Regions from separate parts of the Exiguobacterium sp. SH4S7 genome, predicted to be linked through region 1. Evidence: a T-box and tRNA genes for the amino acid it is inferred to sense, from the RefSeq annotation. Region 1 holds a T-box; the other holds one or more tRNA genes.

What was found. A T-box is a leader RNA that pairs with one kind of tRNA and senses whether it is charged. The one in region 1 lies ahead of argS (arginine--tRNA ligase), so its partner is inferred to be a tRNA-Arg.
Region 2: it encodes a tRNA-Arg, which carries the amino acid that the T-box ahead of argS (arginine--tRNA ligase) is inferred to sense. The anticodon was not compared.

What each region holds. Positions count from the first base shown of each region.
Region 1 covers NZ_SJUT01000006.1:172,580-183,441, reverse strand. The annotation lists gene EVJ29_RS12160 (MMPL family transporter) at 1-1,117, opposite strand, end outside; gene EVJ29_RS12155 (hypothetical protein) at 1,220-2,011, opposite strand; gene EVJ29_RS12150 (YycC family protein) at 2,151-2,315, shown strand; gene pulA (type I pullulanase) at 2,331-4,325, opposite strand; gene EVJ29_RS12140 (YajQ family cyclic di-GMP-binding protein) at 4,395-4,886, shown strand; gene EVJ29_RS12135 (metallophosphoesterase family protein) at 4,883-5,461, shown strand; gene EVJ29_RS12130 (hypothetical protein) at 5,545-5,985, opposite strand; gene EVJ29_RS12125 (cytidine deaminase) at 6,510-6,938, shown strand; gene argS (arginine--tRNA ligase) at 7,116-8,798, opposite strand; T-box leader at 8,852-9,063, opposite strand; gene EVJ29_RS12115 (GGDEF domain-containing protein) at 9,220-10,862, shown strand, end outside.
Region 2 covers NZ_SJUT01000001.1:285,425-296,286, forward strand. The annotation lists gene EVJ29_RS01415 (hypothetical protein) at 1-263, shown strand, start outside; gene EVJ29_RS01420 (MerR family transcriptional regulator) at 321-1,016, shown strand; gene clpP (ATP-dependent Clp endopeptidase proteolytic subunit ClpP) at 1,057-1,671, opposite strand; tRNA gene EVJ29_RS01430 (tRNA-Arg) at 1,786-1,858, opposite strand; gene EVJ29_RS01435 (RNA polymerase factor sigma-54) at 1,983-3,122, shown strand; gene EVJ29_RS01440 (glutaredoxin family protein) at 3,124-3,381, shown strand; gene EVJ29_RS01445 (sugar-binding transcriptional regulator) at 3,494-4,519, shown strand; gene gap (type I glyceraldehyde-3-phosphate dehydrogenase) at 4,580-5,587, shown strand; gene EVJ29_RS01455 (phosphoglycerate kinase) at 5,686-6,870, shown strand; gene tpiA (triose-phosphate isomerase) at 6,889-7,641, shown strand; gene gpmI (2,3-bisphosphoglycerate-independent phosphoglycerate mutase) at 7,642-9,180, shown strand; gene eno (phosphopyruvate hydratase) at 9,214-10,515, shown strand; gene EVJ29_RS01475 (phosphotransferase) at 10,817-10,862, shown strand, end outside.

The sequences.
Region 1 (10,862 bases):
TCAGTTCTAAGTCGCGGACGAACCAAAGGCTCGGCAACAAAAGGAGCAACGCGACGAGCGTCATCACGACCGGACGCTTCATGACGAACCGGGCCAACTTTTGCCAGCGCACTTCAGAGCGCGTCTCGTTCGTTCTGATGAGACGTCCTTTATTGATGGCATCGCCGACGATATAGAGCGCCGACGGCAAGAGCGTGAGCGCCGATAAGACGGCACCCGCGACCGCAATCAAGGCACCGAGCGCGATCGCTTGAAACACATCGACTTGAATGAACAACAGTCCGGCGAGCCCGACGAAGACGCACAGTCCTGAGAACAGGATCGAGCGACCAGCCGTCGCGACCGTCCGGACGATGGCCGCTTCCCGTGACAGTCCTTTGGCGAGCTCTTCACGGTAACGGTTGACGAGCAGGAGCGAGAAGTCGATCCCGAGCGCAATCGCGATCATCGCGACGGCATTCAATACGAAAATCGATAGCTCCATCGTCTGCGTGAAGAAGAAGAGCGATCCCGCCGCGACGATGAACGTGATCAGTCCAACGAATAAGGGCATGAAAGCGGCGAGCGGTGTCCCGAAGACGAGCAGGAGGACGACGAGCGCGACCGGGATCCCGATCAATTCGGCCCGGATCAAGTCATTTTTCGATGCCTCGTTCAAATCTTGGGCAAAGACCGGCTCCCCGGTCAACCGGACTTCCGTGTCCGTATCTCGAATCAATTCAGCACGAACGTCGGCAATCGCCGCCTCGGCCGCTTCCTGGTCCTCGAACTCGAGCACGAAGTACGCGGCGTCACCTGAACGCGCGTCCGGGTTCTCCGCTGGCGTGATGACGCCATCGACGCCTGAAACAGATTCGAGCCGTGTTTTTTGTTCGGCCATGACCGTCTCTAAGTCACCGCCTTCAAGCAAGACGATCATCGAAGCGCCGGCCCGGTCGAACCGATCGTTCAACGTGTCCTCCACTTGCGCGAAGCGACCATCTTGAACCGCAAACCCGTTTCCTCGCAATTCCCCAGGCAACTGCAATCCGAAGTAAATCGAGACCGCTAATAACACAGTCCACACGGCGACCACCCAAAAGCGCCACCGCACCAAATTTTTACCTAACCGTTCCATCCAAGTCCACCCCTCTCCATCTAAGAAGACTGTTCCCGTTTCGCACGAGTTTCATCAAGTCTTCGCAAAAAAATCCTGAACCGTGAGTTCGGTCCAGGAACGTCAACGCTCGAACACTTGTAGCCAACTATGGCAAAATCGTCGAGGCGTCGATAATACGACGAGGCGGTCTCCCGACTCATCAAGCAACATCACTTTCAATAATTCACTTTCGGCACATACGTCAGAAGCAAACAGCAGACGGTCACGCTTGAACAGCTGGAACGACGTCATCGACGTAATCGCTGTCGTCGCACCGACCTGGTCGACGATAACCGTATCATAATCGCCGCCGTAAGGAATCGTCCATCGTTCACCCGCTTCGACCTGCTCGACCATGAATTGCTGATTCAATTCATCGTAAAGCGTGACGAGGCCCGGGGCCGTGAATCGCTCAAAATCATAAATCGGATGATAGGCTAACTCAATGATGGCGCCAAACTCCGGCGTCTCCTCATAGCGGCTATAGCGGAACGTGTGGTCGGTCATGTTTAACGCCACGATGTCAGATTCCGCCGAGTAGAGAAATAAATCATCTCCTCGCCAATGACATAAATTGCTGAACCAATCGTCATGAAACGTTTTTGGGATTGGGTGACACTCCATCATGCCTTGCTTTAAATCAATGACTCCATACGTTTGCATGTCTCGGAACAGCGCGACGGCTTTTTTTCCATGTGGTTCAATATATAGTGCGCAAGGTGCCGATTTCCACTCGAGTTCCCATCTGATTTGGAACGTTTCGTCGAAAAAGACAAATCCGGTTTGCGCCAAATACAACATCCATCCTCCACCGACGCGCTCTAACCATTCAACCGTCTGATGAAACTGATAGTCTGCTACTTGTTTGTACATTTGATCACTTCCTAGTTTCAGCTTAGCAACGACCGAACGGTTTTTCGATTTTGAATGTGTTCACACGACACATTCTCACTCGGTCCGTTTTTGCTGTATACTGGCTGTAGCAAACCTGAATTTAGAAAGGAGAAACCACATGCGCCCACTACAACTGTCTCCCGAGACGGCGGTCGAGCTTGCCAAAAAGTTGAACGTACCGCTTGAAGAACTCATGCATATGCCAAAACATATCCTCGTTCGGAAGATGATGGAGCTTGAAGCATCTAAGACCGAGCCGAACGAAGAAAAGGAGACGGAATGACGTCTCCTTTTTTTGTTACCCTTGTTTATTCTTCCGTTTTTTCGCGACGTACCAGAGTCCAAGGATGGCAAGCGCAGCCCCACCGGCGACGGCGTACTTGCTGTAATCCGGACGGCGTTCTGTCACGACGAGCGTCGACAGCGGCGCGACGGTGAGGTGCCGGTCTTCGACGAGGCGTGGCGCCGTCAAGTTGACGGTATGGTCCTCGACATGAACTTCGAACTTGCCTGCTGGCAGCTTCACGTCGACCGGTACTTCGAGTCCGTTATGGTAGACGAGATGACGCTCGACATAACCTTCGACGTGACGATGAAGTTCGTAGGCGATTATCCCTTCTTCTTCGTCAAAGAAACGTAAGTGCTTTCGAATCTGTTCGGTGTTCTCGAGACGGAACAACGGATACTGTTTGCGTAAGTTGATCAAGCCTTTCACATATTCGACGCTCGGCGTCTCTTGCTCGGCCCGGGTCCAGTCCAATCGGTTGATGACCTCGCCCGATTTGAAACTGTTCTCGTCCCCGTCTTTCGTGCGGAAAAACTCTTGACCGCTGTGAAGGAACGGAATGCCTTGACTGAGCAGGACGATCGTCGTCGCAAGACGATGACGGCGGCGGCGCGTCGTCTCATTGTCGTCAGGACTAGCGGCGGCAAGTTTGTCCCAAAGCGTCAAGTTGTCATGGCATTCGACGTAGTTGACGACTTGGTTCGGCTCATCGGCGAAGCTTTGACTCGTGACCGCACCGGCGATCCCGCGCTTCACGTCAGCCGTCAGCTCGGCGTTGCCGCTGATCCAGCCCGGCAAGTCTTCGATGAACACGTCACCACGGATTCCGTCCCGGATTGCATCGTTGAACTGGGCGATACGTGGCATTTTATGGGCGTTGTGTTGGTTTGCCTTCTTACGAACTGCCAGTGGTGTATCGAGATCCCAGCCTTCTCCGGTGACGAGGATCGAGGGATCGATCCGGTCGAGTGCTTTGCGGACTTGGTTCATCGTCTTGACGTCATGCAGCCCCATCAAATCAAAGCGGAAGCCGTCGATCATAAACTCTTTGGCCCAATACGAGACGCATTCGACGATCAGCTTGCGCATCATCGCCCGCTCTGACGCCGTATCGTTGCCGCACTCCGAGCCGTCGGCAAGCGTCCCGTCCTCGTTCAACCGATAGTAGTAGTCCGGCACGAACTGGCCGAGCGGTGTCGTCAAAGCGTCATACGTATGGTTGAACACGACGTCCATGATGACGCGGATCCCGCGGTCATGGAGCGCTTGAATCATCGCCTTCAATTCGAGGATACGGGCGGCCGGGTCATCCGCTGTCGAGGCGTACGAACCTTCGACCGCGAAATAATGGACCGGGTCATAGCCCCAGTTATAGTTCGACTCGCTTTCCCGCGACTCGTTGACCGAACCGTAGTCAAAGAACGGCATAAGTTGAAGGTGGGTCACGCCGAGCGCTGTGATGTAGTCGAGCGCTGTCGGGTATCCGTTTTTCGTCTTCGTGCCGGCCTCGGTCATCCCGAGGAATTTACCACGGTGCATGACACCGCCATCCGGATGGCTCGTCAAATCTCTCACATGTGCTTCATAAATGACCGCTTCTTGCGAAGAGTGGAAGAGCGGACGTTCTTTGACCCAATGGTCCGGGTTGATTGAAGACGGGTCGAGCAGGCAGCCCCGCTTCCCGTTGACGCCGACGACTTTCGCATACGGATCGAGGGATTCGATGCGTTTGCCGTCAACGATTGCCTCGAACACGTAAAACTGACCTTCGAATTGCGCCCGGTCAAGCTCGACCATCCATGTCCCTTTTTCGGCCCGTTTGAGCTCGATGCGATCAAACTTACGCGCCCGCGCCGTACGATAAAGCTTCACTGTCATTTGCTCGGCTACCGGCGACCACACCCGCAGACGGATGAGTTCACTTTTAAACGTCACCCCAAGGTCTTTTCCATGATATGCAACGTGATCCAAGTCTACATTTGTCTGTCTATCGATTGTATGTTCCATCGTTTCACTCCTTCACTGCTTCAAATCTGCTATCATTATAACAAAACCCATACAAAGGATGGATGAAACATGGCAAAAGACAATTCTTTTGATATCGTGTCAGAAATGAACCTCGAAGAAGTGAAAAACGCGATCCAAATCGCCGAAAAAGAAATTTTGAACCGTTACGACTTTAAAGGGTCGAAGAGTGAGATGTCACTCGATAACGGTGACCTCGTCCTCGTCTCAGATGACGATTACAAACTCGAACAATTAAAAGACGTCATGATCTCGAAGTTGATCAAGCGCGGCGTGCCGACGAAAAACCTCGACTATCAAAAAATCGAACGCGCACTCGGCGGTACCGTCCGTCAACGTGTCAAGTTGAAGAGCGGAATCGACAAAGACGATGCCAAGAAGATCAACAACGCCATCAAAGAGTCGAAGTTGAAAGTGAAATCGCAAATTCAAGACGATCAAATTCGTGTGACGGCCAAGTCACGGGATGACCTACAAGCGGTCATGCAACTCGTCCGTGAGCTCGAGTTATCGGTCGATGCCCAGTTCACGAACTACCGATGAAACTCGCCATCATCAGTGACCCGCACGGTTCGTTTGATGATTTGAAAGCCGTCCTCAAGGCGGTCAGGCGCGAGACCGAGCACATCCTCTGCCTCGGCGACTTGTACGAGTGCCATATCGGCAAAAAACGGCGCAACGAACGGTTTCATGACGTCTCTGACGTCATGACGTTTGACGAGCAGTATGAGGCGCTCTTGACGTTCCCGAGCCTGCGCGGCAACCAAGAAGAACGGATTGACGAAGTGCTCATCGTGTCGCACCCTGTCAAGACCCGCATCTCATTATTGCCTGAACAGACGACACTCGATGAGGCGCTGTTCTTACATGGTCACCAAATCGAGTGGAGCGCCGACTGGGAGCCGATCGTCGAAAAAGGCAAGTACCCGCTCGTCTTCATCGGGCATAGTCATATTCCGGGCATCTACCGGAAAGGCCGCTCGATTCCCTGGGAAATCGGGACACCGTTCAAGTTGAAGAAGAAGCGCTACGTCATCAACGTCGGCGCCGTCATCTTCGACCGGGAATGGTGTCTGTATGATACGAAGACGCGAACAGTTACGCGGATGAAAGCATAAAAACACTCCGAACGCATGCGAACTGCACCTTTGATTGTTAGACACATCTAACAATCAAAGGTGCAGTTCATTTTAAGGATGATTTATTTTACTTGTACATTTTCCCAACCCTCTTGAGTATGTGCTCGGATAATCTTACCTTCATTAGAAATAAAAGTTACATTCTTTCCATCAATTTTATATGTCGTTTTAGGATATGTTATTTTTAATTTGTCATACTCAGGGTGATCGTACATAAAATCATAGCCAAACTCTATAAGTGGTGCTACGTCTTTTATTTCATCGTACAACCACTCATGATTTTCTTCATATTGATTTGCTAGTTCTCTCTGTTGACGTTCCAATTTGTATATTTCGTCTTTGGTCATCGTCATAGATTCAGTTGACACTTGTTTTGTATGTTGAATTTTCATTTCACTATACTCATTGATCAGGGTCGGAACGATTGCAACTACAAGTACAATAAATATCAATAAACCTGTGTATGTCGCCTTCTTACTCTTTTTTTGAAGTACTTTTTTCATATGGTTCTCTCCTTGTACGTGCACTTACGAACGAAGTATTTCGTTTCGGAGAAAAGCACTCGGCCAATCGTCAACCGAACCGAACATCGCAATACGAATAGACCCGAAAATGCGTTCCAACTATGTTTTAATATCTTCTCAAGCATTCTTCTATCCCTCTCCTCAATCGAGTTAACTTATCGGTGAATAAATCACGTTAAGAGCTGAATCAAAGTAAACCGATACACTAACTTTCGACATTTGGAAAGGATTGCCTTTAGAAGAAGTCGTTTATTAACGATGTCGTGCGCCAACTTAGAATGGCACAATATATGCCACTTTTGATGACATCATGAAAACGCTAGGTTTTATCTGGTCTATCATAGAAAGTGATAGTAATTGCACCTTATACTCTTTGAACCTTTATCTCTTCCATACTATTAAAAACAAGATCAAGATGCTTGAAGAAAATCCCATCTCAAAAATAATATGATAATATTTCAAACGAAGGATAAAATGGTATTTTTCTACAGGAGGAAATTGATTTGAACATTGAGAAGGAACTTTACGACGCTACTGTAGCATTTATCAAACAACGATACCCTGTCGGTTGGGGCGGTGCTGCAGCTATGTATACGGATCAAGGTGATGTGCTAATAAGCGTATCGCCAGAAGTTATTAACGCTTCAACCGAATTATGTATGGAGACTGGGGCAATCCTAGAAGCTCATAAGCTAAACTCTAAAGTGACTCATTCGATATGCGTCGTTCGTGATGATGAAAACGCTAACTTCAAAGTGCTCACACCATGCGGCGTCTGCCAAGAAAGACTTTATTACTGGGGTTCACAAGTAAAGGCGGCAATAACTTCAGACAAGAACGAATTAATCTACAAAAAATTAGAAGAAATCCAGCCTTTCCATTGGACAAAAGCATACCTTGAGATTGGAATGGAAATCGAAAAAAGATTGTGAAAAAGGGATGAATTCATCCCTTTTTCACGTTTATATAGATGATTACAATGCAAGATGAATCAAGGCAAAATTAAAACTGAGCCCGGTGTAGTACCGGACCCAGTTCGTTCACGCAGCCTAAATGAAATAACCGTGTCTAACTTTCAGGGGTCACTTCAGCGTTCGGAATGTTTTTATTTACATTTCTTCTGGAGCTTGGACACCGATTAAACGGAGTCCTTCCGTCAAGACGATCGTCACGGCTTTGACGAGCGCGAGACGCGATTGTTTGCCCGCATCTTCTTCAAGCACACGGACGTGGCCATAATACTTGTTGAACGATTGCGCCAAGTCGAGGACATAACGGCTGATGATCGACGGCTCACGGCGCTCATGAGCACGCGTGATGACGTGTGGGAACGCGTTGAGCATCGTCACGACGCCCCACGTGTGGTCGTCGTTCGCACCTGCGAACGTCGAACCGTCGTAGTTGCCTTTACGGAGGAGCGAGTTCGCCCGTGCGTTCGTGTACTGCACGTAAGGTCCCGTCTCCCCTTCGAACTTGAGCATGCTGTCGAGGTCGAACTCGATGTTGTTGATGCGCTCATTCTTCAAATCGTGGAAGATGACGGCGCCGACGCCGACCATACGAGCCACGTTCTCTGCGTTTGGAAGCTCAGGGTTCTTCTGTTCGATGTTCGCTTGCGCTTTCTCGATCGCTTCTTTCAATACTTCTTCAAGTAGGACGATGCGGCCTTTACGTGTCGACATCTTCTTCCCTTCTTGCAAGATCAAGCCGAACGGTACGTGGTGCATGCCGTCGACGAAGTCGTAACCGAGCTTGCGGAGTACCGAGAACAACTGTTTGAAGTGGAGCGCCTGCTCGCCACCGACGACGTAGTTCGCTTGGACGAATTTGTACGTCTCATGACGATAGACGGCCGCAGCCAAATCACGTGTCGCGTAAAGCGTCGCGCCGTCTTTCTTTGTGATCAGGCAAGGTGGCAAGTTCTCGTCTTCAAGCGAGACGACCATCGCCCCTTCACTCTCGACGAGCAGGTTCTTCTCTTCGAGCATGGCGACGATCCGGTCCATCTTGTCGTTGTAGAACGCTTCACCGTGGAAGCTGTCAAACTCGACACCGAGGAGATCGTATACTTTTTGGAACTCTTTGAGCGACTCGTCACGGAACCACGTCCACAGTTCGGTCGCTTCAACGTTACCGTCCTCGAGCTTTTTGAACCAAGCACGGCCCTCGTCTTCAAGCTCAGGCTGAGTTTTCACTTCTTCATGGAAGTGAACGTATAGCTTTAAGAGCTCAGCGATCGGATTTGCCCGGACCGCTTCCTCATCGCCCCACTTCTTATAAGCGACCATGAGTTTCCCGAATTGTGTACCCCAGTCGCCGAGGTGGTTGACACCGACGACGTTGTAGCCGTTTTTGCGAGCGATCTGGTTGATGGCGTTACCGATGACCGTCGAGCGCAAGTGTCCCATCGAGAACGGTTTGGCGATGTTAGGTGACGAGAAGTCCGTGACAATCGTCTCGTTGCGTGTCGCATGCGTCGCGTAATCCGCTTGCTCGTCGAGAACCGTGTTAATGATTTCCTGCGAGACGACGTCACGGCTCAAGAAGACGTTCACATATGGACCGGCCGCTTCAACTTTTGTGAACAGTTCGTCGTTCAATTCACCGGCGATGTCAGTCGCAATCATGACCGGCGCTTTCCGGTACGCCTTGGCGAGTTGGAAGCATGGGAACGCGAGATCCCCGTGCGCCTCATGTTTTGGTTTTTCAATCAATGCCTCAATCTGGTCGAGCGTGAGTTCGTCACCGATGACACGTGACAGAGCCTCCGCATACTTGCGTTCATAACTCATGTAAATTTCCTCCTTCAAATCTAGTCATAAAAAAAACGCCCTTTGCACAGATGCAAAGAGACGGGTTGGCCCGCGGTACCACTCTTCTTGCCTGCTTTACACAGACCACTTTAACGGTGATAACGGGGGGCCCCCGGCTACGCCTACTCGCTTCGGATAGCATCTCAAAAGTGCGTTTCGCGATGTTTGTCAGCCTAGGCTCTCACCAATCCCTAGGTCGCTTTGTTGACTAAACGATCGTTACTCTCTTTTTCATCGACTTTCGTCTATGTGGTTGAAAAGCAACTTCATTATAGAGGATATTTGATGTAGACTCAATGCTAGAATTCAGCCATTATGATGAATAGGCAGGACTTGGGCGCAACCGTGCCGAATCTCCTACCATACATATGAGAAGACTTTTCCCACACAGGAGGGAACTATGAATCATTTTCGCAAAATGTCCGTCCTCGGTTGGAGCATTTGGAGTTTGATCGTTTTACTGACCATCACCTTGTTTACAACCGGTGTTCTTGATATTCCGGCGATCGAGCCGCTTCCGTTCATCTTGATCGCGCTGCTCGTCGTCATTTTCCAAATGGACTCGATTGAACGAAAAGGCATTTATTTCACGTTTTCAGAAAGCATCGTCCTCATCATCTTTTTATTCTTTGATTTTGAGACGGCGCTCCTCGTCAACCAAATCGGACTTCTCGTCTTTCAGTTCGCCAACCTAAAACCGCGCGTCGCGCTCCGCCGCTTTCGGTTCACTTATCCTTGGAACGCGATCACGTCATTTTTAGAAATCGCCATCCCGGCAAGTGTTTACTTGGCCCTCGGAGGTGAAACTGGTCTTGGCTTCTATTCGCAGGATTCGTTCGTTCCGCTCGTCGGTCTGATCATTGCCATCATTTTGAACACGGTCGTCCAGAAGTATCAGGTCGGCTGGTGGTTCCGCGTCGATATCCCGGTCCGTGATTTTTTGAGCATCGCGTTTTACACATACATCGTCAGTTTGGTCTTCATCTTCGCCGCGTCGTTCTTCCGTGAGACGAACTTGCTCGTCGTCAGCAGCATCGCGGCCGCCCTCACGTTCTTTATTAAGCGGTTGATGATTCAAAAAGGGCGCCAAGACGCGTTCAAGTCATTGATCGAACAGTACGATGAAGCGAAAGAGGCCGTCTCCCTGTCTCAAAGCGAGGCCCAGGCGATTGAAGTGTTCTTGAGTCAATGTGAGCGCCTCAACCAATATGATAAAGGGTTTGTCGAGTTCGTCCTGTTCGACCGAACGCTCTATTTCGATTTGTTGACGCGACAGCCGATCGACCGTCCGCTCGTCTTCGACTTGATGGAAGCGCGCCATCCACACGCCAAGTCTGTCGATTATGAGATGCGCTTCGAATGGGACGCAGCGTTGTCAGATGCGTTTCATGACGATTACCACAGCTTCATCTCGGTCCAGTCAGAAGAGATTGACGGGATTCGCACACGTATCGTCATGATCGGTGAACACGTCTATGGCTATCCGCCCATCATTCAAAACGAGATGGTAAAACTGTTGAAATCGTTCAACCGAACGATCAGCCGATGCCACGAACGCGACCGCCTATACACGGAAAGCCGCACCGATAGCTTGACGCTGCTCGCCAATGCGCGCGCGTTCTACGAGTATGGGATTCAACAAATCTCGGACGGCTCGATGTACCCGATCTCGGTCGCGATGCTCGACATCGACTTCTTTAAAAAAATCAATGACACGCACGGTCACCAAGTCGGAGACAGCGTGCTCCAAGAGTTCGGGCGGCGAATCCGGCAAATGCTCCGGACCGATGACTTTGCGGCCCGTTACGGGGGCGAGGAGTTCATCTTGCTGCTCAATCATTGCGACGTCGACCAAGCCGTCGATATCGCCGAACGGATTCGGCAGAAGATTGAAGATAAGCCGTTCCGTGTCGATGGGGTCGATATTCCCGTGACCGCCTCGATCGGTGTCGATACGATTCAAGCGTTCGGCGACAAACGGCTTGATGATACGATTCGTAACGCTGACCGGGCCCTTTACGTCGGCGGCAAGTACGCCGGTCG
Region 2 (10,862 bases), on a different contig from region 1:
ATCAGGGACAAGGGGTATGTGAAGACCACGGGTTACCGGGAGCGGACGACCTGCAGCTCGTCCCGGTCAAACCAGGTGCTGAAATCGACGTGACGTTCCACGCCGAGCCGTCGAACTTTTCATTCAATCAGATTGTCGACGGGGAACTCGTCCCGTCCGAGCAAGTCGTTCCCGATGAACCGGGCGTCTATTTGTTCGAGACGGGCGGGGACTGGGCACAAGGCGACAGCCGTTACGTGTTCGGCGTCAAGGTCGAGGAATAAAAGAGTTGACCTGTCCGTTACGGACGGCTTTAACATAAACGAGAAGGGGGAACGCCAATGATTCAAATCGGAAAAGTTGTCCATCTAACGGGGTTGTCAATTAAAGCGATAAAGTGGTATGAAGCGAAAGGGCTCGTCCAGCCGACTCGTTTAGACAATCAGTATCGGTTATACGGAATAGAAGAAATAAGACGCTTGAACGAAATCAAGTTATTGCGGCAAATAGGCATTTCGCTCGAACAGATTCAGACCGCAGGAAGTGTGAGCGAGTTACTTGAAGGCAGGCTTGATGAAGTCCAACGTGAAATCGAGGCGTTGCGACAAATCGAGCAACAAATCGAATGGATGCAAACAGGAGGGAATCAAATGAATGTTCGCTATGAGACGTGGGAGCAACCTAAAGTTGTGAACGGGTACGTATCCGAACTCACAGCAATCTCGGTCGTATGGGAAAAACTAAATCCAGAGCTGACGACAAACGAATCGTACGGTGTCTGTTTGCCTAAAGAAGAAGCTTATCTGGCCGGCATGACCGAACCCGTACATGGGAAGGGTGCCCGACAAGTCGAATTGTCGGCAGGACGTTACCTGGTCGCAACGGTCGAAGGGGGGATCCAGGCCATTCCATCGACGTACGATCAACTTTTGGCTTTGCCGGATGTGACGTTGCGTGATGCAGTCGATTTTGAGCGCTATATCCATGGGCAAGATGGGGCCGATGATTTGATTGAGATTTGGTTACCGACCCAATAAAAAAAGCGCCTTTCCCGAAGCTGGGAAAGGCGCCTGTGGTTTAACGTGTCATGACTTTATCGATGAGACCGTAGTTGCTCGCCTCATCAGCTGACATGAAGTAGTCGCGCTCTGTGTCGCGCTCGATGACTTCAAGCGGCTGTCCTGTGTTGTCGGACATGATTTGGTTCAACTTCTCACGCATCTTGATGATCCGTTCGGCGTGGATTTTAATGTCCGACGCTTGACCTTGTGTTCCGCCGAGCGGTTGGTGAATCATGATCTCCGCGTTTGGAAGCGCGAAGCGTTTACCTTTTTCACCGGCTTGGAGCAAGAAGGCACCCATCGATGCGGCCATTCCGATACAGATTGTCGATACGTTCGGCTTGATGAAGTTCATCGTGTCGTAGATCGCCATTCCGGAAGTGATCGAGCCACCCGGGCTGTTGATGTAGAGTGAGATGTCCTTATCTGGGTCCTCAGCTGCAAGGAAAAGAAGCTGGGCGACAATCGAGTTGGCGACGTTGTCGTCGATCGCGCTTCCGAGAAGGATGATCCGGTCTTTAAGCAAGCGTGAGTAAATGTCGTACGCGCGTTCCCCGCGACCTGTTTGTTCGATAACTGTTGGAATTAACATTGAATTTGCCTCCTTGTATGTATCGTGTAAACCTATCATAACCGCTATAGTCAATGTTGGTCAAACGATAGTCTTTGTTTCTCACATATTCCACCGTTCGGCCAATTATAAACGACAAAAGAGGCCAGGCATCTGCCTGACCTCTTGATTTGATACACCCGGAGAGATTTGAACTCCCGACACCTGGCACCGGAAACCAGTGCTCTATCCCCTGAGCTACGGGTGCATGTTCTCTGACACGATTTATTATACAATTGTTTTTTTGAAAAAGCAATCCTGTTATCACGTCTTTTTTTGTGAGCGCGTTTGGCGACCATTCGTTACAATTAGAAGTGAGAGGGGTGTGACCGATGCAACGGCAAGAACAGCGTCAACTTCAGAAGCTTCAGCTGACACAAGACATGGTCCGGCGTCTGCCGGTTCTTGAGGCGGACCGGGTCGCGCTCGAGTGGCAGCTCGCCCGGTTGGCTAAACGAAACACGCACGTCACAACGGGCGGTACGGTCGAATGGATTGCGGACGCGGCGGGCGGTTTTGAAGCACGGCTATTTGAACAGATTGACGAAGGAAGCGGGACCGAGGCCCAAAAGCAGCTTCAAAAGCAACTCGTCATGACGCTCGACCATCGCGGGCTACTGCCGGAGACCGATGCCGTCCTCGCAAAGCGATTCGGTGTCGAGATGGCGGACGTCGATTTGGCCCGGCGCGCACTGTTATTTTTAGAGCCGACCGGGATCGGTGCGACTTCAGAACATGACTGCCAATACCGTCACGCGATCGAGCATGACGATCCACACGTGCTCGACGTGTTCGAGGCGTTTGACGCAAAGGTCGAGCATATAGCGGACAAGCTCGGGATGACGACCGAAGAATACGAGCGAATCAGCCGAATCGTCGCCACGCTCCCGAGGACACCGATATTATATGAAGAAACCGAGCATATTCTGCCCGAACTCGAGGTCGTCGTTCAAGACGGGGAACTCATCACGACGTGGTTCAGCCCGATGATTGCCTTAGACGTCGGTTCGGACCGGGAGGCGAAGTGGTGGCAAGAGACGCTCGCGATGCGCGCAGAGACGCTCCGCTCTGTGTGGGCCGTCATCGAGCGACGCCAGGCGGACTGGCTCCGCGGCCAACTCGTCCTGCATCCGCTCACACGAAAAGAAGTCGCCACCGAGATCGGCAAGCATGAGTCGACGGTCGGCCGCGCGATTCAAGGCAAGTACGCCAAGACCGCGGGCGGCGTGATGGAGTGGCGTCACTTCTTCGTCCGCGCCACGTACCACGGCCAAGCCCCGTTCATGATTAAACGGGCGCTCGCCGAGCTGATCCAACAAGAGACGGCGCCTTTGAGCGACCAGGCGCTCACCGAGGAGCTGGCCCGGATCGGTTACACGGTGACGCGGCGAACGGTCGCGAATTATCGTGAGGCGCTAGGTTTTGGCAACTCGCGGGAGCGGGAACGACAGTTATGGAAAGGGGAGACGTGACATGGTACTGACGTTATATCGCCGGGAGAACTGCTCGCTTTGTGAGGAGGCGCTCGTCATGCTCGAATGGCTACAGGAAGATTATCCGTTCGAGCTCGAGCAAATCGACATCACGGGCGACGCGTTGCTTGAAGAAAAATATTTATTTGAGATTCCCGTCGTTGTACATGAAGGAACCCTTATCAGTCAAGGGCGATACGATGATGAGAAAGTTGAAGAATTTGTTAAGTATACGCTTACATCGAAAAAAAACGTTTGAAGGGGTTGCCAGACGGTAAGGTGATTGGTAAGATGAACTCGTAGCGGTGGGACGTAAAAATAAAAGTGGGACAATTTTTGTCCACACTTTAAGTCGAGGGGGAATGAGCATGATCCAGCAACTGATTCAAGTTCAGAAGCAAATCGTCCCTGACCTGCTCGACACGCTCCGACATCGTTATGACATCTTACATTATGTCCGGCTCATGCAGCCAATCGGCCGCCGGACGTTGGCCACAAGCCTCGGGCTGACGGAACGAATCTTAAGACGAGAAGTCGACTTTTTGAAAGACCAAGGTCTTCTCACAGTCGCGACCCAAGGGATCTCACTTACAGAATCGGGCCGAAACGTTCTCAGAGACTTGCACGAGGTCATGGGAGAAATCCTAGGGATTTCACAAATCGCACGAGTTCTCGAGCAAAAACTAGGCGTTCGCCAAGTCGTCATCGTACCGGGAGATTCGGACGAGACGTTCTGGGTCCAGCGAGATATCGGTCGGGCCGCCGTCACGCAACTAAAAGCGCGACTGGCACCTGACGACAATATCATCGCGGTCACAGGCGGGACGACGATGGCATCGGTTGCGGCAATGATGTCGCCCGATAAAAAAGAACGACCGATGCATTTCGTGCCGGCACGCGGCGGACTCGGCGAAACGCTCGAGTTACAGGCGAACACCGTCTGTTCTCGGATGGCGGACCGGGCCCACGCCGACTATCATTTACTCCACATTCCGGATGAGGTTTCACAAAAGACGTTTGAACGGATGGTGGAGGAACCAAGCATAAAAAATGTGCTGGAAATGATTAGAGCGGCTCGAATAGTGGTACATGGAATTGGTGAGGCCGAAACGATGGCAAAACGTCGTCACGCCACACCGGAGCATTTGCGGATGATCGAACGGCACGAAGCCGTCGCCGAAGCGTTCGGATATTATTTCAACGCAGAAGGCGAAATCGTTCATCGGGTCAAGACGGTCGGCATCCAATTAGAGGAGCTCGACGACATGGACACCGTCATCGCCGTCGCCGGAGGAAAGTCAAAGGCACAAGCGATTGCCGCATATGCGAAACATAGGCCGAACATCATCCTCGTCACAGACGAAGGTGCGGCCACAGAATTATTAACTCGTTATTAAAGAGTTGACCCCCGTTGGCTCTTCTAATAAATAGCTTCTACCCTAAGGAGGAAATTAACTATGACAGTAAAAGTTGGTATTAACGGTTTTGGACGTATTGGTCGCTTGGCATTCCGCGAGATCTTGAAGAGTGAAGGCGTCGAGGTTGTTGCAATCAACGACTTGACTGACACGAAGATGCTTGCTCACCTTCTCAAATATGACACGACACAAGGTCGTTTCGACGGAGAAGTTGAAGTACACGACGGTCACTTCCTCGTAAACGGCGAGAAAATCGTTACACTTGCTAACCGTAACCCAGAAGAACTTCCATGGGGCGAGCTCGGTGTTGACATCGTTCTCGAATGTACTGGATTCTTCACAGACAAAGAAAAAGCGGAGCTTCATTTGAAAGCTGGCGCGAAAAAAGTTGTGATCTCGGCTCCGGCTACAGGTGACATGAAGACAGTTGTTTACAACACGAACCACGAAATCCTTGACGGTTCTGAGACAGTAATCTCTGGTGCTTCTTGTACAACAAACTGCTTGGCGCCAATGGCGAAAGTTCTCCAAGATCAGTTCGGAATCATCGAAGGTCTCATGACAACAATCCACGCTTACACTGGCGACCAAAACACACTCGACGCTCCACACCCTAAAGGTGACTTCCGTCGTGCACGTGCGGCAGCAGCGAACATCGTACCGAACACAACTGGTGCGGCTAAAGCGATCGGCCTTGTTATCCCAGAACTTCAAGGTAAACTTGACGGCGCAGCACAACGTGTACCAGTCGCAACTGGTTCATTGACTGAGCTCGTAACAGTTCTCGAGAAAACAGTTTCTGTTGACGAAATCAACGCAGCAATGAAAAAAGCAGCGAACGAGTCATTCGGTTACACTGAAGACCAAATCGTATCTTCTGACGTCGTCGGAATCACTTACGGTTCACTCTTCGATGCGACACAAACGAAAGTCATGACAGTCGGCGACAAGCAACTCGTTAAAACAGTTGCATGGTACGACAACGAAATGTCATACACTGCACAATTGGTTCGCACACTCAAGCACTTTGCTGAAATCGCGAAGTAAGTTCGTGAACTAAATAGAACCAAATAGGAGCGGAAACAAGAGATTGTTCTCCGCTCTATTTATGAAATTTAAACGCACGACATATGGAGGCGAAGTTTATGAACAAAAAGTCTATTCGTGACATCGATGTAAAAGGGAAGCGCGTCTTTTGCCGCGTTGACTTCAACGTTCCAACTAAAGATGGCGTCATTCAAGACGAGACGCGGATCCAAGCAGCTATTCCGACGATCAAGCATTTGATCGACGGCGGCGCGAAAGTCATTTTGGCGAGCCACCTCGGCCGTCCAGGCGGCGAGAAGAACGAAAAATACTCGCTCGCACCGGTTGCAAAACGTCTAGGTGAGCTTCTCGGCAAAGACGTACCGCTCGCTGAAGAGGCGTACGGTCCAGTTGCAGAAGAAGCCGTTTCAAAACTTGGTGAAGGTGACGTCGTCGTTCTCGAAAACGTCCGTTTCTATCCTGGTGAAACGAAAAATGATCCAGAACTCGCTAAAGGCTTTGCGGCGCTCGCTGACGTCTTCGTCAACGACGCGTTCGGTGCGGCTCACCGTGCCCATGCCTCGACGGAAGGGATCGCGCAAAACGTCGACACGGCGGTTGCTGGTTTATTGATGGAGAAAGAACTTGAAGTGCTCGGCAAAGCGCTCTCGAACCCGGATCGCCCGTTCACGGCTATCATCGGCGGTTCGAAAGTTGCTGACAAGATCGGGGTCATCGACCACCTTCTCGACATCGTTGACACGCTCATCATCGGTGGCGGACTCTCGTACACGTTCTCGAAAGCACTCGGGAACGAAGTCGGAACGTCACTCCTTGAAGAAGACAAGCTCGACCTCGCTCGTGAGTTCATGAAAAAAGCAGAAGACAAAGGCGTGAAGTTCTTGTTGCCGGTCGACGCTGTGATTGCGAAAGAATTCGGCGAAGAAACATACGTCGGACCAGTCGATATCGACTCGATCCCTGCGGATCACATGGGTCTCGACATCGGACCGAAGACGGTCGAAATTTACGCGGAAGCGATTCGCGAATCGAAACTTGTCGTTTGGAACGGACCGATGGGCGTATTCGAACTCGATAAATACGCTAACGGAACGAAAGGTGTCGCTCAAGCACTCGCAGACAGCGACGCGTATTCAATCATCGGTGGTGGCGACTCAGCCGCGGCAGCAGCCAAGTTCGGCCTTGCTGACAAGATGAGTCACATCTCAACTGGTGGCGGCGCTTCACTCGAATTCATGGAAGGCAAGAAACTTCCAGGCGTCGAAGCGTTGAACGACAAGTAAAACTGAGGAGGATTATCGATGCGTAAACCGATTATTGCAGGTAACTGGAAAATGAATAAAACACTCTCGGAAGCGGTCGCTTTCGTAGAGGAAGTTAAAAACAATATCCCGTCAACGGACAAAGTTGACGCGGCGATTGGTGCACCAGCAGTATTCTTGGCCCCAATGGTAGAAGCGGCTAAAGGATCGAACTTAAAGCTTAGTGCGCAAAACATGTACGACAAAGACAGCGGGGCATACACAGGTGAAACGAGCCCGGCGATGATCGCCAACCTCGGCGTCACTTACGTCATCCTTGGACATTCAGAGCGCCGTGAATACTTCGGCGAGTCAGATGCGTTCATCAACAGCAAAACGAAAAAAGCGTTCGAACACGGTCTTACGCCAATCGTTTGTGTCGGTGAAACACTTGACGAGCGCGAAGGCGGCAAGTTCGAAGAAGTCATCAAGACGCAAGTCGAAGGTGGCCTCGCCGATCTTTCAGCTGACCAAGTCAAACAACTCGTCATCGCGTACGAGCCAGTTTGGGCAATCGGTACTGGCAAATCAGCGGACGAAGCAGATGCGCAAAGCTCATGCAAATACGTTCGCGACGTTGTAAAAGGCCTTTACGGTGAAGACGTAGCGGCTGCGGTTCGCATCCAATACGGCGGTTCAGTCAAACCTGAGAACATCAAGGAGTATATGGCTCAAGAAGACATCGACGGCGCACTCGTCGGCGGTGCTTCACTCGAAGCTGCTTCGTTCCTCAAGTTGTTGGAGGCGATTTAAATGGCAAGACCTGTCGCCCTTATCATCTTAGATGGTTTCGGTATGCGGAACGAAACGTTCGGTAATGCGGTCGCTGCGGCGAACAAACCGAACTTCGACCGTTACTGGGAGACGTATCCACACACGCTGTTAAACGCGCAAGGTGAGTACGTCGGTCTCCCGGAAGGTCAGATGGGCAACTCGGAAGTCGGTCACTTGAACATCGGTGCCGGCCGGGTCGTCTATCAGTCACTTTCACGCGTCAACAACGCCATCAAAGACCGGTCGCTCTTCGACCGTCAAGCGATGAACCATTTGGCGGGACATGTGAAGAAGTATGATTCAAGCCTCCACATCATGGGGCTCGTCTCAGACGGTGGGATCCATTCCCACATCCAGCACATGTTCGCCATCGTCGAGTTCGCGAAACTCCACGGCATTGAAAAAGTATTCATTCACGCTTTCACGGACGGCCGTGACTGTGATCCGAAATCAGGTGCAAGCTTCCTCGAACAGACGGAAGCGAAGCTCGCTGAACTCGGTGTCGGTCAAGTCGCTAGCGTGTCTGGACGTTACTATGCCATGGACCGCGACAACCGTTGGGAACGCGTCGTAAAAGTTTACGACGTCCTCGTCAACGCGAAAGGCGAAGTCGGAACGAATGCGGTCGACGTGCTTAAGCAATCGTACGCAGACGGTTTGACAGATGAGTTCGTCTTGCCGACGGTCATCGAGAAAGACGGTCAACCGGTCGCGACGATCAAAGACAACGACGCGATCATGTTCTTCAACTTCCGTCCGGACCGGGCGATCGAACTCGCGAAAGTGTTCAAAGAGAAGACAGGCTTCAAAGGGTTCGAGCTCTCGAGCGCGCATCCGGAGAACGTCTTGCTCGTCTCGATGACGAAATTCTCGGATGAGATCGATACGGATATCGTCTTCCCGCCGGAAGATTTGAAAAACACGCTCGGCGAAACGCTCGCCGCGCAAGGGTACAAACAGCTCCGCGCAGCGGAAACTGAGAAATACCCGCACGTCACGTTCTTCTTGAACGGACAACAAGAAACACCGTTCGAAGGTGAAGATCGCTTCCTCGTCCCGTCGCCGAAAGTAGCGACGTACGACTTGAAACCGGAAATGAGCGCATACGAGCTCACAGAAGGTCTTCTCGAGCGCATCGAATCAGACACGTACGACGCGTACATCATCAACTACGCGAACCCGGACATGGTCGGCCATTCCGGTATGCTCGAACCAACGAAAAAAGCGGTCGAAGTCGTCGACGAATGCCTCGGTAAAGTAGTGGACGCACTACTCGCCAAAGGCGGCGCGGCGATCATCACGGCGGACCACGGGAACGCTGACCTTGTCACGAACCCGGACGGCTCACCGATGACGGCCCATACGACAGAACCTGTACCGTGTATCGTCACGAAGCCAGGCGTTGAACTGAAACCAGTTATGAAAGGTTCGCTTTGCGACCTCGCGCCGACGCTCTTACACCTCCTCGGAGGAGAGCAACCGGCTGAAATGACCGGTACGTCAATCGTTAAGAAGTAAACTACATTTTCCAAACAAAAAGGAGCGATTTTTATGTCAATGATCACAGAAATTTACGCACGCGAAATTTTGGATTCACGTGGTAACCCAACAATCGAAGTAGAAGTATTCACAGAAGACGGCGGCTTCGGTCGTGCCCTCGTCCCATCAGGCGCATCAACTGGTGAGCACGAAGCAGTAGAGCTTCGCGATGGCGACAAGTCACGTTACCTTGGTAAAGGCGTACTCAAAGCCGTTGCTAACGTAAACGACACAATCGCACCTGAACTCATCGGCTACGATGTCTTCGACCAAAACGCACTCGATGCGAAAATGATCGAGCTCGACGGTACGAAAAACAAAGGTAAACTCGGCGCAAACGCGATCCTCGGTGTCTCAATGGCAGCAGCACACGCAGCAGCAGACGAGCTCGGCCTTCCACTTTACACGTACCTCGGTGGATTCAACGCGAAGACGCTTCCAACTCCAATGATGAACATCATCAACGGTGGTTCGCACGCTGACAACAACGTTGACTTCCAAGAGTTCATGATCATGCCTGTAGGCGCGCCAACGTTCCGCGAAGCGCTCCGCATGGGTGCAGAAGTATTCCACGCCCTCAAATCAGTTCTTTCTGGTATGGGTCTTAACACAGCTGTCGGTGACGAAGGTGGTTTCGCACCAAACCTTAAGTCGAACGAAGAAGCGATCACAGTTATCCTTGAAGCGATCGAAAAAGCTGGTTACAAAGCTGGCGAAGACATCTACCTCGCAATGGACGTTGCATCGTCTGAGTTCTACGACAAGTCAACTGGCAAGTACGAACTCGCTGGCGAAGGCAAGTCAATGACAACTGCTGAGCTCGTAGACTTCTACGCTGAGCTCGTTGACAAGTACCCAATCATCTCAATCGAAGACGGTTGCGACGAAAACGACTGGGACGGCTTCAAATTGCTTACTGACAAAATCGGTCACAAAGTTCAGCTCGTTGGGGATGACCTCTTCGTAACGAACACTGAGAAACTTGCTGAAGGTATCGAAAAAGGCATCTCGAACTCGATCCTCATCAAAGTTAACCAAATCGGTACGCTCACAGAAACATTCGACGCGATCGAAATGGCTAAAAAAGCTGGCTACACAGCAGTTATCTCGCACCGTTCTGGTGAAACAGAAGATGCGACAATCGCTGATATCGCAGTTGCGACAAACGCTGGTCAAATCAAAACAGGTTCACTTTCACGTACAGACCGTATCGCGAAATACAACCAACTTCTCCGCATCGAAGACATGCTCGGCGATGTAGCGAAATACGACGGTATCAAGTCGTTCTACAACCTCAAAAACCTCAAAAAATAATTGATTGTTTCAGGTCCGCCTTATGGCGGGCCTGTTTTTTTGTGGGCATTTTTAACCCGTCCTGGCGGCACCGATGCTTTCTGCAGGCAATCCACGGAGCCTCCTCGCGCTTCGCGCTTGCGGGGTCTCCGCGAGATTGCATTCCTGCAAGAGTCACGGTGCCGCTTGGACGGGAGCGAAGGCGCTCTATCGATCATCGGGATAAACATCGTGACAAGGGAATCGTACTTTTTCTGAGCCCGTTATTTTGTATACTGTAAGGGTCTAGACAACAAGGGGTTCGGGGAAGGGGAGTATAAATATGGATCAATCGGTTGAACGAGAAGAAAGGTTGAGCGGGGGTAACG